DNA from 4 places in the Aneurinibacillus baijiui genome. Region 2 is predicted to be linked to each of the others. Evidence: riboswitches for the same ligand, from Rfam matches in the RefSeq annotation. Region 2 holds a riboswitch; each other region holds the start of a gene.
What was found. Region 2 has a riboswitch for S-adenosylmethionine ahead of AB3351_RS04420 (cyclase family protein). Riboswitches for the same ligand answer to the same signal wherever they lie in the genome.
Positions count from the first base shown of each region.

Region 1 (4,293 bases), on a different contig from region 2:
CCTTACATCGAACTTAGTTGATACAGTGCGGTGTATTCTAGAGGAGACAGAGCTGGATGCCTCCTGTCTGGAATTAGAGATTACCGAGACGATGACCATGGATGTCGACTATGCTATCCCGACACTGAAGCAGCTGCATGAACTAGGTGTACAGATCAGTATTGATGATTTTGGAACAGGGTATAGCTCGCTCAATTATTTAAAAAAGTTCGCCATCCATCGGCTGAAAATAGACCAGTCGTTTGTGCGCGATATTATGACGGACCCAAATGATGCAAGTATTGTGGAAACGATTATTTCCATGGCGCATAATCTCGGGCTTGAAGTAATCGCTGAAGGTGTAGAAGATGTAGAGCAGCTTCATTTTCTGCAGCGCCAACATTGCGATGAAGTACAGGGCTATTATTTTAGTAAGCCGATGCCTGCGGCTGATTTTGAAAAGCAGCGCAAACAATTGCAGCAGGCAGCCAAAAGGAGCGTTGGTCTTTGAAGTGGACGCAACCTTTTGTTTTGTTTCCACGTAAGTAAAATGAGAAGCCAATGAATACCATCTATATAATACGGAGGGATCGAATATGATTGTAACAACGACCAGTACGCTGCAAGGAAAAGAAATTGAAGAGTACCTTGATATTGTATCAGGCGAAGCGATTATGGGGGCAAACGTCGTCCGGGACTTTCTAGCAGGTATTACAGACATCGTGGGCGGCAGAAGCGGCGCTTATGAGAATAAGCTGGCTGAAGGAAGAGAGATTGCGATGCAGGAAATGAAAGAAAAAGCACGTCGCCTCGGAGCGAATGCGATCATCGGCGTCGACCTTGATTTTGAAACGCTGCGTGAGGGCATGATGCTGTGTGTTGCCACAGGTACAGCTGTTCGCATTCGATGATGCGGGCTGCATAGGAATAAGGTTCTTTCTTCTTTTCCTTCCTGTGCTATAATCAGAAGATGTGAATGCCCCCACATGCTGCCAAAGGTGCATTGTGCGCCGGGCGTGTTCTGTTCTGGCGTGAGGGGAATACATTCATAATGCACAAGCTATTTTTTCATTGGGGAGGAGTGACGGAAGTGAGGAAGCTGTTTTTAGCCCTGCTTCTTTTTCTTCTAACGACAGCGACCGCATATGCGGACGCAGCGCCAGGAGATACCATCGTAACATACGGTAAAGATTTGACATCGACACAGAAACAACAAATTCAAAGTCGTTTTGGAGCGCCGAGCAATGCCCAGGAGCTTACTGTAACGAATCAAGAGGAACATAAATATCTTGACGGTCTGTTGAGCAAAAGTGTAATTGGGAGCCGAGCCCTTTCATCGGCAATGATTCAGCTTGCAGAGCCGGGCCAAGGCATTCATGTAGAAACAAACAATATAACTTGGGTCAGCAAGGCCATGTATGAGAATGCACTGGCGACTGCTGGTGTAAAGGATGCGAATGTAAAGATTGATGCGCCATTCCGTGTATCCGGCACGGCGGCGTTGACCGGTATCATGAAAGCGTATGAGACGGTTACAGGCACCAAGATTGATGAGAATCAGAAAAAAGTCGCTAATGAAGAAATGGTCACCACCGCAAAAATCGGGGAGCAAATCGGTGATAAGGAGAAGGCGGCTGAACTTTTGACCCGTCTGAAAGCCGAGCTTGCCAAGCAAACCGGCAATATGACGGATGATCAATTGCGTGAGATGATCCGCAACGTAGCCAATCAGATGGGCCTTCAGCTCTCTGATGCTGAAATTGAATCACTGGTAAGCATTCTGCGCAAAATTCAAGACCTTAATATCGACTGGAACAAAGCATTGGATCAGATTTCTAGCTATAAAGGGCAGGTACAGGATTTTCTGAATAGTAACCCGGAAGCCAAGTCACTGGTACAGGAAATTCTCACGTTCCTAAAGAATCTCATAGACCAGATCCTTGCCTGGTTCAGATGATAAGGTTGAGTTTAAGTTTGACATTTCTAAGAAAACAAGGTAGGATAATTTACAATTCAAACAAATGAATAACAGTAAGACACTCTTATCTAGAGAAGCGGAGGGATATGGCCCGATGAAGCTTCAGCAACCGCAGGCGCTGCCTGAAAGGTGCTAATTCCATCAAAGCATAGTTGATGCTTTGGCAGATGAGAGGAGGACCTGGTACATTATGCATCCAACCCTCTTCTCCGGAAGAGGGTTTTTTTATATGGCATTATACATAAGCGAAAACAAAAAACAGAGGAGGAAACATAGATGAAGACATGGAAGATTGCTCTACTTGGGCTGGGAACAGTGGGGTCCGGCATTGTGACGATTCTGCGTACACATGCACAACGGATTGAGAGGCAGACAGGCGCACGCTTTGAAGTGGTAGGTGTATTGGTGCGTGATCGTAAGAAGCCGCGGCAAGTAGAAGTGCCCCACCATCTACTTACGACAGACATTGAAGAAATCTGGGAGAGGGGGGCTGACATTGTGGTGGATGCGATGGGTGGGCTTGACCCAGCTCTTGGCTATATGGAAGAAGCGATCAGCCGTAAGTGCCATATCGTATCCGCGAATAAGGAATTGATCGCGGCATATGGTGCGCACCTGCATGATAGGGCAGAAGCGCAGCAAGTCTCCCTTCTGTATGAGGCAAGCGTAGGCGGCGGCATCCCGATTCTCAATGTGCTCAGCCAACTGCTGAATGCAAACCGTATTACACGTATATACGGTATTTTAAATGGAACGACCAATTACATTCTAACCAAGATGGAAGAAGAACAGCAACCATATGATGATGTGCTGGCGCAGGCGCAGGCGCTTGGATTTGCAGAAGCCGATCCGACGGCTGATGTGGAGGGACATGATGCGTTCAATAAAATCCAAATCATCGCACGTCTGTGCTTTGGTGTCGATGCACAGGCCATTGGCAGCGAGCGGATTGGTATTACGTCCATTACAGGAGAAGAGATTGAATTATACGGAAAGCTTGGCTATCGGATCAAGCTGCTTGCAGCAGCAGAAGAGAGAGGTTCCGGCTATGACCTGCGTGTTGCTCCGACACTCGTACCATACGGACATCAACTAGCTGGCGTGAAGAATGAGTACAATGCGGTATATGTGAGCGGCGATGTGGTAGGCGATTTATTATTTACAGGCAAAGGGGCAGGTATGCTTCCGACAGGAAGTGCGATGGTTGAGGATATTTTGAATGCCGTGCGCAAAACGACATTTGTGCCGGATCGGGACGTGCGTACGGTAAAAGAAGAAGCGCAGGATGTACGGCACGTTGCATCGGTGGTGGCATTGTACGAAGTACCGCAGCAGGCTGAGGATTCAGCAAAGCAACGGATTCTTTCATTCTTATCTGCGGAAGCCGGCTTTCTGCATGCAGTGGACACACTTCAAACAAAAGAAGGCACATATATCGCGGCGATACTTAGTGGAGCCGATAGACAAGTGCTGCAGGCGTTTGCCGATCATGTAGGGGCTTCGCTTCGTCTTCGTGCGATTCTCGATGACAGCCTTGCTGTCGCTATCGAAGAAGCGGGTGTGACCCTTTCTCGATAATCATGTGCTGTGAATATGTGCTTTGTTTGTGTGGAAAGGATAAATACGGCGAAAATGTGCGCGAGACAAAGTAAAATGTAATTTTTCATAATATAACGTATGTCAGCAAGAATCAATCGCCATATAGAGCGTTTATCTCTCTATAACTATAAAAAACTCTCTATTTCTATAGCACAGGCGATTGGAGAATGGTTATGGATTTTCGGTATAATAAATAGCAGCAGGAAAAAATGTATAGGAGAGATTTGTATGGCTCAACGAGTAGCCACCGAATACAAGAAACTTGTCCTTGAGTTAAGCACATTACAGCTGCAGTCTTTTATCGAAATGTTTCAAACCGGAGAGTTTAAATCAGAAGTTCGAGTGTATGAGAACGGCGAGAAAGAAATCGTGTTATTTGATAGGGAGCGCCTGATTCCCCTGTCCTTTAAACTGGTTGGTGCCACCTATACCTTTGAGGGCGGCTATACCATCCGGGATGCGAAATTAGCCAACCATATGCGACAAGCTGTACGCCGCTTCAAAGGAAGCGCAGTTGTCCACCGTGTCTATCCGTCATATACGATGATCTATCATTACAACGAAGGAAAAGTAATGAAAATCATTGAGCAAAAAGGCGATAGTCAATCGCTTGTATTTGAATACCGGGATACGGTAGGAGACCTTCAGCGTCTCTTTGAAGCGAGAGGAGTGGAGGACCAGATTGCATGGCTTCGGGTACAGATTGATCAACTGCTTGATTTCCGCAATGGCCGTCT
Region 1 is NZ_JBFTXJ020000018.1:49,024-53,316, reverse strand. Features, by position in the region: gene AB3351_RS21695 (putative bifunctional diguanylate cyclase/phosphodiesterase) at 1-490, shown strand, start outside; gene AB3351_RS21690 (YbjQ family protein) at 576-890, shown strand; gene AB3351_RS21685 (DUF1002 domain-containing protein) at 1,031-1,936, shown strand; SAM riboswitch class I at 2,019-2,131, shown strand; gene AB3351_RS21680 (homoserine dehydrogenase) at 2,234-3,535, shown strand; gene AB3351_RS21675 (non-ribosomal peptide synthetase module) at 3,785-4,293, shown strand, end outside.
Region 1: it holds a riboswitch for S-adenosylmethionine, as region 2 does, so the genes downstream of both, AB3351_RS21680 (homoserine dehydrogenase) here and AB3351_RS04420 (cyclase family protein) in region 2, are expected to answer to the same signal.

Region 2 (4,293 bases):
TTGGGTCTTCAACTATGTTGGGACTTTCATGCATTCTGTTTATACACTGATTTGTTTGTTATCATGGGTTTGATAAGAAGAAAAAATTAGGGATAAGGAAGTTCATCATTACAGCGCATCAATTAAATATACAACAACAATATCCCTTGTCGTTTTATCCAGTAAGTATACCTGGCTTAAGCAATGACTTTCTCAACAATATGATGGTCGTTCTTTCCTATAAGACACTATCCTTTTTGAACCTGTTCAATTTTTAGGCCAAAAATTTGCGGCGGCTCGATGCCATTCATTTGAAGGTATGTTGAGAGCTGGCCCCGATGATGCATCTCATGCTCTACCAATGCCATCATAATCCTCCACGAGCTTACCTCATGTCCATGCAGTGTAGGCACTTTTTTTGCCAACAGCTCATTTCCTAAAGCCGACAATCCGTTCATCAGTTGGCTATGACAGGCTTCAAGGTAGCGAGTAATTCCTTCTATATCTTCTCCTTTACTACTGTCATGACCGGGGTAGTTCCATTCCCCGTGCTCCAATACAGATAAAAACATGAGTTGAGAGGAACCCAGATGGCGCAGAATATCCCCTGTCGAAAACTTTCCTTCCGCCGGCTTCCATTCCAGAATCGAATTTGGAACTGTGCCAACATACTGCATGGTGCGTTTACGCACGCCATCCAAAAACTTCGCAAACTCCCCCACATCATGAATCACACCCATCCCCCGCTTTCCAAAATTTTGATTCCATGTACAACTATATTTCGTATTTTGTATTGCAAAATCCTTTTTTCACCTACTTCACCGCTCTATGGCAGCACCGCAAAGGAACGCACCGGAAACCCTGATGCTTTCTTCGGTTTGGGAACAATATTAAAAATCACTGCCCCTTTTGCCGGTACCTTGTCTAAATTCGTTAACAATTCCACCTGATATGTATCCTGTTCCAATACATAATACTCTCCTAGAAGCGACCCGTTCTTTTGAAAATCAACAGCCGAGTCCGTATCAAATGTTTCATGGCCTATTGCTTTTACTTTTCTTTCTTCAAATAAAAAGGTTAACGCTTCCACCGACCAGCCAGGCGCATGGTTATTACCGTCCGTATCCTTATTTTCAAAAGCTTCCTTATCAGGCCAGCGCTTGCTCCAGTCGGTACGCAGAGCAACAAATGTCCCCTCGTCAATCCTTCCGTATTCCTCTTCAAATGTCACAATATCGTCCACCGTCAGGGTAAAATCATGATTTTTTTCCGCTTCCTTTGATTTATCAATCACAACGAGCGGCAGAACCAGCTCCTTTAATCCCAGTTCATCTAGATATCGTGTATTTCTGACAAAATGAATCGGTGCGTCAAGATGAGTGCCATACTGTCCCGCAAATGTAAAGCTTTGTGCAAAGAATCCATCATCGTGCGTAAATAATGTCTTGAATTCAGCGGAAGGAAATGCCGAAAAATGCGGTGAATCCGGACCGAATGTATGGGTTAAATCCACCCACTCCTTTTCTTTTAGCAGCTTCAATGCGTTCATTACATCGTTTGACATACCGCTCACCCCACTATATTTTTTATACTAAAAAACCCCTTCCTACCAAAATGAGAAGAGGTGCCAGTATCACATTAAATGACTCTTCTTATCTTCAGCCTGCATGCTTCTGGAGTTAGCACAGTACTTCCAAAGTCTGTTGCTGAGGCTTCCTCGGGCCAGTCCCTCTGCCTCTCTTGATAAGAATGCTATAAAGTTTATTTACTATTAAACATCGCTACGACTTTAAAAGTCAATAACGAATAGGAAAATTAAAGAAATACCTTCACTTTTTTCTTTTTATGTTTTATTTGCGTAGACAGGGGGTAATATAAAAGTACAAGCTAGTACACTCCTAACAGAAGGGACTGAGGAAGTATGGCATACTTATCAGCGACTTTGAAGGAAAGAATAGGGCTTGCGTTGAACGGAGGGTTTACTGCGCTGGCGATTGGAACGCACGCCAGAAACCGCTTCACTACTGAATAGCACCACCCCATAGCAGAGTAAAAAACAGTCGGTTCCGCTAGGAACCGGCTGTTTTCGTTTCGCTGTACCTTCTTATGGCGTAAAATTTCGTACACCGATGTAGATCTCCCAGAAAAACGAGAGACATTCCCAGGCGATCCACCATAATAAGACTGTACCAAGACAGGGCAGCCAGTTCTTTTTCCGTAAGGCTCGATGAACCAAGTACCCGCCAACAATCAGACAGCCCAAACCAAACAATCCAATGCCAAAGGCAATCAAAAAAATAAAGCCCATCTCCAACCTCCTATGAAATGCACTTGCGCCCAAGAAGTAAGCCGAAGAAAACAACCGGAAGCAGCACAATGCTTAAAGGAACGGCAATCCAGATTAGCGACCATGTAATATACCCTTCTGCAAGCAGGCGGCTGTACATATATAGAGTGTATGGAAGAGCGAGTATGACTGCCGTTACTACGCCCGGTGTATACCCGCGCAGCACCACACTCTGGATTACATGCGTCCACACATTGCCGAACAATACGTGCAGGGCAGCAACATAAAACAGGAAAGAGCCACCATACGCTAGTGTCTGGCTCGTATAAAACGTAATCACCGAGAGAAGGACAAAAATCCAGGCCACCGCAAACGAAAATTGCGCTGTCTTCATGGCAAACCGTCGTTCAAACACTGCTTGATACCGTGTGACAAGCGAGGGAAACCGATGAAGCACCTTCGTTTTGTTTTTGGTAAGCCATGTCTCCACGGTAATAATTTCTTCAAAATCATGCAGCATGAACACAATGAGAAACAGCCAAATCCATGTATACATATTAATGCTATCGAGCAGCATCCCCTCATCCTCCTCTTTTACCGCTGAAGTCCGCGCACAAAAGTATGAATGCTCGCATCCAGGAATTCCTCCGGCTGCATAGACATCATTCTTTCTCCTAGAAGACGCTGCGACATAAACATCCCCATGTTCATCCATAAAAATGCCAGAGCCTGTGCCTCTAGATTCGTATCTATAATCTCTTCTCTCGCCTGCATCTCTTGCAGATATTCAAGCAGAAGCTGCTTCAGCAATCCCGGCACCGCAGCCCACTTCTCATCAAGCCCCGGAAAGGAGCTGATCTCTTTGATGATAATCATAATGATTTCTTGATGCTCACGGACAAACTTCTGGTAAGCGGATGCAAATAAATGCAAATCCTTTTCAAGCTCCCACGAAATCTGCTGCTTTACCTGCTCCAGCACACTGCGGTCTAACGTCCACTGTTTGATAATTGCTTCAAGAATCGCTTTTTTGCTGCCGAAATGACGAAATAGTGTAACCTCATTGACGCCTGCCTCACCAGCGATTGCTTTGGTTGTCACCCCTTTAAAGCCGTGCACCTTCATCAAGGCAGTAGCCGCCTGCAAAATTCTCTCTCTTGTATCCTGTATATCCTTTTCCATCAACACTCTCCTTAATGCAAGTACTTACTTACATTATAAGTTGATAAAATAAAAAAGCAAGATATGAAAAGACCCTGCAGCGAAATTATTTCATAATGAAAGAAATTTTGTGAAAAGGAGCAAGAAGATGATTCGTTTATACAGCACTTTACTCGGCCTTAGCTTTATCTGGGGATTATCATTTGTGTTTATGAAGTGGTTGCTTGAGCCTGCGGGCGTATGGGGAACCGTGTTTTTGCGGTGTCTGGCCGGTGCTCTTATTCTTTTGCCAGCGGTTTGGTGGAAGCGGAGGGAATTTCCTACAAAGCTGCCCTGGGGATCTATAGCGGTAGTGGGAATTTGTAATGCAGCCTTCCCCTGGGGAATGATCTCGCTAAGCGAAACCCAAATAGACAGCAGCACCGCCTCCGTGCTTAATGCGACGACACCGCTTTGGACAGGATTGCTCGGTTTTTTACTGTTTTCGGCCACGCTTACCAAAAAACAGTGGGTCGGTATTTTCGTTGGTTTTTTCGGTATTGTAACATTGATGAATTTCCAGATTGGAGACCTGTTGGGACAACGCTTCATTGGTGTCGGAACCATGGTACTGGCAACGTTAAGCTATGGTTTTGCTTCGCACTATACGAAGCGGTTCTTATCCGGCATCAGCGTGCTGGCGATCACGTTTTACTCCCTGCTGTTCGGCGCGGTCGCAGGTATTGTGGGAATGCTTATAACAGAGCCCCTCACTCCTATGCTGCTGCTCGATCCTCTTTCTATTTTTGCTGTCATCGGACTTGGATGCTTCGGCTCCGGCATTGCTCACCTTCTCTATTATGATTTGATGATGCGCGGTGGACCGG
Region 2 is NZ_JBFTXJ020000002.1:234,617-238,909, reverse strand. Features, by position in the region: gene AB3351_RS04425 (DinB family protein) at 228-713, opposite strand; gene AB3351_RS04420 (cyclase family protein) at 806-1,543, opposite strand; SAM riboswitch class I at 1,629-1,729, opposite strand; gene AB3351_RS04415 (hypothetical protein) at 2,084-2,287, opposite strand; gene AB3351_RS04410 (HXXEE domain-containing protein) at 2,298-2,843, opposite strand; gene AB3351_RS04405 (TetR/AcrR family transcriptional regulator) at 2,861-3,448, opposite strand; gene AB3351_RS04400 (DMT family transporter) at 3,576-4,293, shown strand, end outside.

Region 3 (4,293 bases), on a different contig from region 2:
TCTTTGGCATATGCCCGGTGATAGACAACTTCTGCAATTCCGCTATTAGCAATCAGATTCGCACATGTCCAGCACGGCTGGTCAGTGACATATACCGCCGCCCCCTGCCGATCCGCCTGATCGGTAAAAAGAAGTAAATTCTGTTCCGCATGAATCGTACGGATACATTTCTGCTTCTCTATGATCGCTCCATCTGTATTCGTCTCGTAATAATTATGAAGCATACAGCCAACATCCAGGCAGGAATCGACTCCGCTTGGGCTCCCATTGTATGCGGTACCCAATACCTTTCGATTCCGTGTCAGGACTGCGCCAACATGGCGGCGCGGACATGTTGCACGGGTGGCGGCCATATAGGCCAGATCCATAAAGTATTCATCCCAAGACTTGCGTGTATCCATCTGCCTCCCTCTCCTTCCTCTCTTTCTTCTACCTCAATTTGCATGATCTCTTATTATGATAACTGATAATCAGATAAACCACTACTGCAACAGAAAAAGGACAGGCTACCTTCTCCTGTCCTTCCTCCTGCTGATTTTATTATACTGCAGCCAGTTGGCTTGCCTTAAGTGCCTGTTCAAGATCGGCAATAATATCATCGACAGATTCAATGCCGATGGAGAGACGGATCATATCCGGTGATACGCCCGCTGCTACCTGCTGTTCTTCGGTCAGTTGCTGATGCGTTGTGCTTGCAGGGTGAATCACAAGCGTTTTTGCATCGCCGACGTTTGCAAGATGAGAGAGAAGCTTTAAGCTATTAATGAACCGTTTGCCTTCTTCTAAGCCACCCTTAATCCCAAAGGTAAAGATAGACCCCGCACCTTTTGGCAAGTATTTCTGTGCGCGCTCATAGTATTGATTGCTCTCAAGCCCCGCGTAGTTCACCCATTCTACCAGTTCGTGATTTTCCAAGTATTGCGCTACTTTTTTTGCGTTCTCCACATGACGGTCCATACGCAGATGAAGCGTCTCTAAGCCTTGGAGGAACAGCCAGGAATTAAATGGCGATACCGCAGCGCCAAGATCACGCAGCAGTTGTACGCGAGCTTTAATAATATAGGCAAGATTTCCAACCGCCTCTGTGTATACGACACCATGATAGCTTGGATCTGGTTCAGTAAGACCTGGGAATTTGCCATTGTTCCAGTCAAATTTACCAGAATCGACAATTACACCACCGATGGATGTTCCGTGTCCGCCGATGAATTTGGTAGCGGAATGTACGACAATGTCAGCACCGAATTCAATCGGGCGGCACAAATATGGTGTTGCGAATGTATTGTCTACAATGAACGGGATTCCATTCTCGTGTGCAATCCCAGCCAATACTTCTAGATCAACGACATCCGTACGCGGATTGCCAATTGTTTCCGTGTACAGCGCTTTTGTTTTGTCCGTGATAGCTGCGCGAATTTCATCCGTGTTTTCTGGATTCACGAACTTTACTGTGATGCCAAGCTTTGGCAGAGTATGAGCGAACAGGTTGTATGTTCCGCCATACAGGTTGCTTGAAGCAACAACCTCATCTCCCGCATGGGCAATATTAAGGATCGAGAAGGTGATCGCCGCCTGACCGGATGCGACCGCCAGCGCACCAACCCCCCCTTCAAGCTGTGCAATCCGATTCTCAAACGTATCCTGTGTCGGATTCATAATACGTGTATAAATATTGCCGAATTCCTTAAGTGCAAACAGGTTGGCTGCATGCTCCGTGTCTTTGAATACATAGGACGATGTTTGATAAATCGGTACCGCACGCGATAGCGTTGTCGGGTCCACCTCTTGTCCTCCATGTAAGCATACTGTCTCAAAATTGAATGTGCGTTCTTCTGCCATTTTCAATCTTCCTCCTCAATACCTAATTTTTTTGTTTCGGGCGAGGTACCAAAATAAAAACCCTCTTCTTTGAGAAGAAGAGGGTCGGATAGGCAGGTATGTACCATCGCTCTCATCTTCCAAAGCATACTGCTTTGCTGGATTTAGCACCTTGCACTTCATGCCGGTTGCCGGGCTTCATCGGGCCAGTCCCTCCGCCTCTCTCGATAAGAGATACTATAAAATTGTACTGTGTTGCTTATGTTTTCGTATGCGTTTCTTGCTCTTATTATAGGCTCACTATTCCGACCTGTCAACTTAATTAGAAAATTTTTATTGTACAAAAATTCCGGCTCGCATTTTCTCTACTGTCTTAGCCCCTATCCCAGCTACACCTGTTAACGAATCTATCGTTTTGAACGGGCCATGCTCTTCTCTATACTGCACAATCGCCTCAGCCTTGCGCGGTCCAATTCCCGGTATGGTCTGAAGCTGTTCTACTGTTGCCGTATTAAGATCAACTTTCGCCTCTTCCTTACCCTGCGTTCCGACCGCTGGTGTACTGCCTGTCACAGAGCCTGGAGTCGCATGTCCTGCTGGCGATATTTGCTCTCCTTTGAGCGGGATATAGATCATCATACCATCGACTAGCTTCTGCGCTCCATTAACTTGCTTGGCATCCGCTTCGGGCAGAAGGCCGCCTGCCATCCCAATTGCTTGATAGACCCTTGCATCTGCAGATAACGTATATACACCAGGAGAGACGACTGCGCCTTTTACATCAATCACAAAGGTGGTAGGAGCAGGAACCGTTGTCTGCCTTGTTGGATCGGGGTTTTGCTTTACCTCTGCGCTCTGCTGTTCCTGTCTAGCATCCTCCTGTACAGACGGTTTTGCCTCGCTGAAGGCCAACGGATGCTCTTGCGGTGTATTTTCCATGTTATAAAAATAAACACTACTACCAAGAATAAGAAGACATATACTACTACCAGTCCACTTTTTTTTGTTCCAAGACCACTGCATACGCGACCTTCTCTCCCTTACTTGTGGTTTTCCAACAGATTACCTATAATTTTCATATAAACATTCTGAAAGTGATAAGAAAAAGGAGGATATACTTATGAGTGTTCATGAAGCCATTACTGCACACTCGGCTAAACAAGCCGAATACATTACCCTGTACCGCAAGCTAGACGCAATGCGGGAATCAAGAATTGAGGAAGCTATCGAACAATATAAGCAGGGGGAAGAGATGAATGTCGATTCAATCAATGAAGTCACACACCAGATCAATCAATTGGCCCAACGCCACCACCTGCCTCCCCGCAAGGTTGTTACCGCGGACATGGTACGTGAATTATGCAAATAATTACCAATCAATTCCATTTTAGCACATGTAGAAAAATATGTGTACTGAATTCCTTTTCTTCCCCATACACATTAATCAATCATATTGCCGGGGGGAATCAGGATGCAGATTGGCTTTATCGGAACGGGAAGTATGGGGACAATTCTCATTGAAGCCTTTATTGAATCCGGTGCCGTGCCGCCTGAGCGTATCATTGCCTCGAACCGGACACCGGAGAAGCTGCGGACGCTTGTCAAAAAACATCCCGGAATTGATACCGGAGCCAACATGATTGTTGCGAAGATGGCGGACGTGCTGTTCCTCTGTACCAAGCCACTGGAATATCGAACTGTGCTTGATGAGATTGCACCGTATTTGACACCGGAGAAGCTTGTTCTCTCCATTACAAGCTCTGTCGGAATTCGGCAGCTTGAAGCTCATTCCCACTGTAAAGTAGCCCGGGTGATTCCAAGCATTACGAATACAGCGCTCAGCGGTGCTTCGCTTGTGACGTTCGGTAGCCGACTGCATGACAAGGATCGCACGATGCTGCTATCATTGTTATCCAACATTAGTACACCTATCGAAATTGAAGAAGAAGCAACGCGCATCTCTTCTGATATTGTTAGCTGCGGTCCAGCATTCTTCAGTTTTCTACTACAGCGTTTTATCGACAGCGCTGCTGCGGAGACCACCATAACAGAGAAAGAGGCAACCAGACTTATGACAGAGATGGTAATCGGTATGGGACGGCTTTTAGAAGACGGGCGCTTTTCTCTGCCCACCTTACAAGCTAAGGTATGTGTGCCTGGTGGTGTTACTGGAATTGGACTGCACGTGCTTGATAGGGAGACACGGGACGTATTCACTCACCTAATCGAAGCAACACACCGTAAATTCGATGTGGATGTACTCGAAGTAAAAGAATCGTTTGCTGACAAAAAAAACTCCTTCCACTAACAGGGAAGGAGTTTTTTGGTGCAGTTCTGATTACTTGATGACTTCAGCGGCGGCTTTTAGTTTGTCAGGAACAGATAGGCCGGCGGCTTTCGCTGCAGCTTCATTGACAATCAATTGTACATCCTTTAGGGTTTCTACCGGGATTGCACCCGGCTTCTCGCCTTTTA
Region 3 is NZ_JBFTXJ020000006.1:182,309-186,601, reverse strand. Features, by position in the region: gene AB3351_RS13530 (deoxycytidylate deaminase) at 1-401, opposite strand, end outside; gene AB3351_RS13525 (homocysteine synthase) at 541-1,839, opposite strand; SAM riboswitch class I at 1,949-2,052, opposite strand; gene AB3351_RS13520 (helix-hairpin-helix domain-containing protein) at 2,152-2,841, opposite strand; gene AB3351_RS13515 (DUF2533 family protein) at 2,939-3,187, shown strand; gene comER (late competence protein ComER) at 3,290-4,126, shown strand; gene AB3351_RS13505 (ABC transporter substrate-binding protein) at 4,157-4,293, opposite strand, start outside.
Region 3: it holds a riboswitch for S-adenosylmethionine, as region 2 does, so the genes downstream of both, AB3351_RS13525 (homocysteine synthase) here and AB3351_RS04420 (cyclase family protein) in region 2, are expected to answer to the same signal.

Region 4 (4,293 bases), on a different contig from region 2:
TACCTCCATTCTGCTTGGAAGTCTGATCGGGGTCTTGAACGCGAACGGCAATATTCAGATGGCAAGAGCGTTTGAAAAAGGGCCAGCTAGCCTCACGTCACCTTTGATTGCAGCCAATGCAATCTTCCCGGTACTTGCAGCGGGCGTCATTTTTCATGAACAAATTCCTTTTCTTCACTGGATTGGTATTCTATGCATGATGGGATCGGCAATGGTCATTCAATATACGCCCGGTTCCAAAAGCAATACAAATTACTTGCCATGGCTTGGACGTGTTGCCTTCGCATTCTTTTCTTTTGGCATACTTGGAATACTAATGAAGCAGTCCTCGCAGCTACATATTAGTTCGATGGATATGCTTTTAGCCATGTATGGAGGGGGCAGCTTGTATTTGGCGATAGGATTAGGCCGGGAGCCAATTCGCCTAAAAGAAGCGAAGATCGGAAGTCTGGTAGGCGTATTGAGCGTAGTCGGCTTCAGCTGCTACTTTTATGCGCTGCAGACCGGTATTGCAAGCATCGTCTTTCCGGTAGTGAGCCTGAATTGCTTGGTCGTTATCCTGATGGGATACTACCTGTTTAAAGAAAAACTAAGACCCTATCAGGTATATGGAATATGTACGGCCCTGCTTGGGCTCGTCCTGACTAAGATATAGCATGGTAGAAGACCATCCTTTATTCATAGGGATGGTTTTTTTTGTTATAAGTTTTTGGTAATAAACCTAAATACCTGTGCTACAATTTGATAGGGTAGAAAGTTTCAGACAGAAAAGTTCAGGAAAGTAGGGTTTGCTACGTGAAAAAATTACATATTAGCTCCGTAAAACCAGGAGATAAGATAGCGAAAACGATCCTCTCAGAGACGGGTCATGTCCTGCTCGGTACAGGCCTTGAGCTTAGTCAGCGATACATTGAGCGCTTAAAAGACATGGGAATTGATACCGTATATATTGAAGATAAGCATACGGACGATATCATACCAGAGGACGTGATTGACGATACAACACGGCGCAAAGCGGTCGAAACCGTCTACAAGACAATGACAGGACTAATGGATCAACCGAAAGTAAAGGGAAGAACCTCTATACCGGATATGGGAAAGACATTCCGCGATGTATTCGGTAATATTCTAGGCGATTTGAGCGGACGAAAAGAAGTGCTGGTGAATCTGGTAAATCTACATTCACTTGATGGATATTTGTTTCATCACTCTGTAAATGTAGCGGTGCTTGCAGGAATTATCGGGCTTGCTAAGGGATATAATCGTGATCAATTGGTTGATTTGGGAGTAGGGGCTCTGCTGTTTGATATTGGAATGACGATGCTTCCCAAAGAATTATGGAACAAAAAGACCGCGCTGAATCCAGAAGAGAAGATGCGGGTGGAGAAGCATACGGAAGAAGGGTTCAACCTGTTGCGCTATCAGTATGACATCTCATTATTATCCGCACATTGTGCGCTTCAGCATCATGAGCGATATGATGGATCAGGATATCCGCGAAAATTGCAGAATAATCAAATTCATGAATATGCGCAGATAGTTGGCATGGCAGATGTGTATGATGCACTCACATCACACCGTTCGTATCGCCAGCATTATACGCCGAATGAAGCGACAGAATACTTATTTGCCGCTGGGAATTCGTTATTTAATCTTGAATTGGTGCGGTTGTTCGTCAAGCACATTGCCGTGTATCCGGTTTCATCTACTGTAGTCTTGAATACGGGACAGGTGGGTGTTGTCTCTTCTGTTGATCCAAAAGCTGTTCACAGGCCGATCGTACGCATTGTTGAAGAGAAAGATGGTACACCTGTATCTTCTCCGTATGAAGTAAATTTACAGCAGCGGACAAATATTGTAATTGTACGAACAATATAATTATCTATTGACTCTTTTCATTCATTGATCAATAATAAGAAAAATGAAAACTTATATCGTTTCTTATCAAGAGTAGGCTGAGGGACTGGCCCGATGAAGCCCGGCAACCGGTATGTACGTGTACACGGTGCCAATTCCAGCAGGATTTTTTCCTGGGAGATAAGGAGTGCGCTGATTTTTATTGAACTCAGAGACCTTCCTTCTTTCAGGGGGTCTTTTTTTATTATATATAGAAAATTGGAGTCGGAAGGGATGATAAGAATGAATGAAACAGCACTGAAGAAACTGCCAATAGAGACACAGTTAAAGCAGAAAATTCTGGTAATTGATGGAGCGATGGGTACAATGCTGCAGCAGGCGAACCTTGGCCCGGAAGATTTCGGCGGAGAGCATTATGAAGGCTGTAATGAGATACTTAATCTTACACGCCCGGATCTTATCCGCAGCATTCATGACACGTACCTGGAAGCAGGTGCAGATATTATCGAAACGAATACCTTCGGCGCTACCTCGATCGTACTTGCGGAATATGATGTGCAGGACCGTTCAAGAGAGATTAATCTAGCCGCTGCCAAGTTAGCGCGTGAAGCGGTCGATGCGTATTCAACACTTGACTGGCCTCGCTATGCGGCTGGCTCAATCGGCCCGACGACCAAGACATTATCGGTGACAGGCGGCGTAACGTTTGAAGAATTAATCGAGACGTACTATGAACAGGCACTTGCGCTGATTGAGGGCGGTGTCGATGTTCTTCTCTTAGAGACGGCACAGGATACGCTTAATGTGAAGGCTGGTGGGATTGGAATTCAGCATGCATTCGAAGCGGCCGGACGCAAGGTACCGGTGATGATCTCCGGTACGATTGAGCCGATGGGTACGACGCTTGCTGGTCAGAATATCGAAGCATTCTATATTTCATTAGAGCATCTTCAACCGGTTTCAGTCGGATTAAACTGTGCGACAGGACCCGAGTTCATGCGCGATCATATTCGTACACTGTCCGGCATGGCGAGCTGTGCAGTTAGCTGTTATCCGAATGCCGGTCTGCCGGATGAAGACGGACACTATCATGAATCGCCGCAGGCACTGGCGGCCAAACTGGCCGGATTCGCCGAACAAGGCTGGATTAATGTGGCGGGCGGCTGCTGCGGTACAACGCCGGACCATATCCGCGCCATTGCCGAAGCGCTTCAAGCGTATAAACCGCGTGTTGCACAGGGTCTGCACACTCATGCCGTATCCGGCATCGAACCGGTCTATCTTGAGGAGGATAACCGCCCATTGATGGTCGGAGAGCGTACGAACGTTATCGGCTCAAAGAAATTCCGTGATTTGATTAAGGAAGGCAAGTATGAAGAGGCCTCAGAGGTTGCGCGTGCTCAGGTAAAGAAGGGCGCCCATGTGATTGATATTTGTCTTGCAGACCCGGATCGGGATGAAGTGGAGGATATGGAATCCTTTCTGAAGTTTGTTGTACGCAAAGTAAAAGTACCGCTGATGATTGACTCTACCGATCCGAATGTCATCGCGTTAGCATTGAAGTATTCACAAGGTAAAGCGATCATTAATTCCATTAATCTAGAGGACGGAGAAGAACGCTTCGCTGAGGTAGCACCGCTTTTGCGGAAGTTCGGCGGGGCCGTAGTTGTTGGCACGATTGATGAGAAGGGGATGGCGGTAACGAAAGAGAGAAAGCTTGAGGTGGCGGCACGTTCTTATGATCTGCTGGTAGGGAAGTACGGTCTTTCTCCACGTGACCTGATTTTTGATCCGCTGGTATTTCCCGTAGGAACAGGGGATGAGGCGTATATTGGTTCAGCCAAAGAGACGGTAGAGGGCATTCGCCTGATCAAAGAAAAGCTGCCGGAGTGCCAGACCATTCTAGGTGTGAGTAACGTATCGTTCGGATTGCCCCCGGCAGGACGGGAGGTGCTGAATGCTGTGTACTTATATCACTGCACCAAAGCCGGCCTCGATTATGCGATTGTAAATACGGAGAAGCTGCAGCGCTTCGCTTCGATTTCAGATGAAGAGCGAAGGCTTTCCGAAACGCTGTTGTTTGAGACAACGGATGAGGCGTTGGCGACATTTACCGCCTTTTACCGGGAGAAAAAAATAGAGAAAAACGAAGAAGTATCGAACCTCACACTAGAAGAAAGGCTTGCCCGTTATGTTGTTGAAGGAACGAAGGAAGGGTTACTTCCAGATCTTGAAGAGGCACTTGGTATATATGCGCCGCTTGACATTATCAATGGGCCGCTGATGAATGGTATGGATGAGGTAGGACGCTTGTTCAATGATAATCAATTGATCGTTGCCGAAGTATTGCAGAGCGCTGAAGTCATGAAAGCATCCGTTGCCTACCTAGAACCGCATATGGAGAAGACAGAATCATCGGCTAAAGGAGTGGTGATG
Region 4 is NZ_JBFTXJ020000015.1:35,702-39,994, reverse strand. Features, by position in the region: gene AB3351_RS20275 (EamA family transporter) at 1-655, shown strand, start outside; gene AB3351_RS20270 (HD-GYP domain-containing protein) at 796-1,878, shown strand; SAM riboswitch class I at 1,939-2,044, shown strand; gene metH (methionine synthase) at 2,140-4,293, shown strand, end outside.
Region 4: it holds a riboswitch for S-adenosylmethionine, as region 2 does, so the genes downstream of both, metH (methionine synthase) here and AB3351_RS04420 (cyclase family protein) in region 2, are expected to answer to the same signal.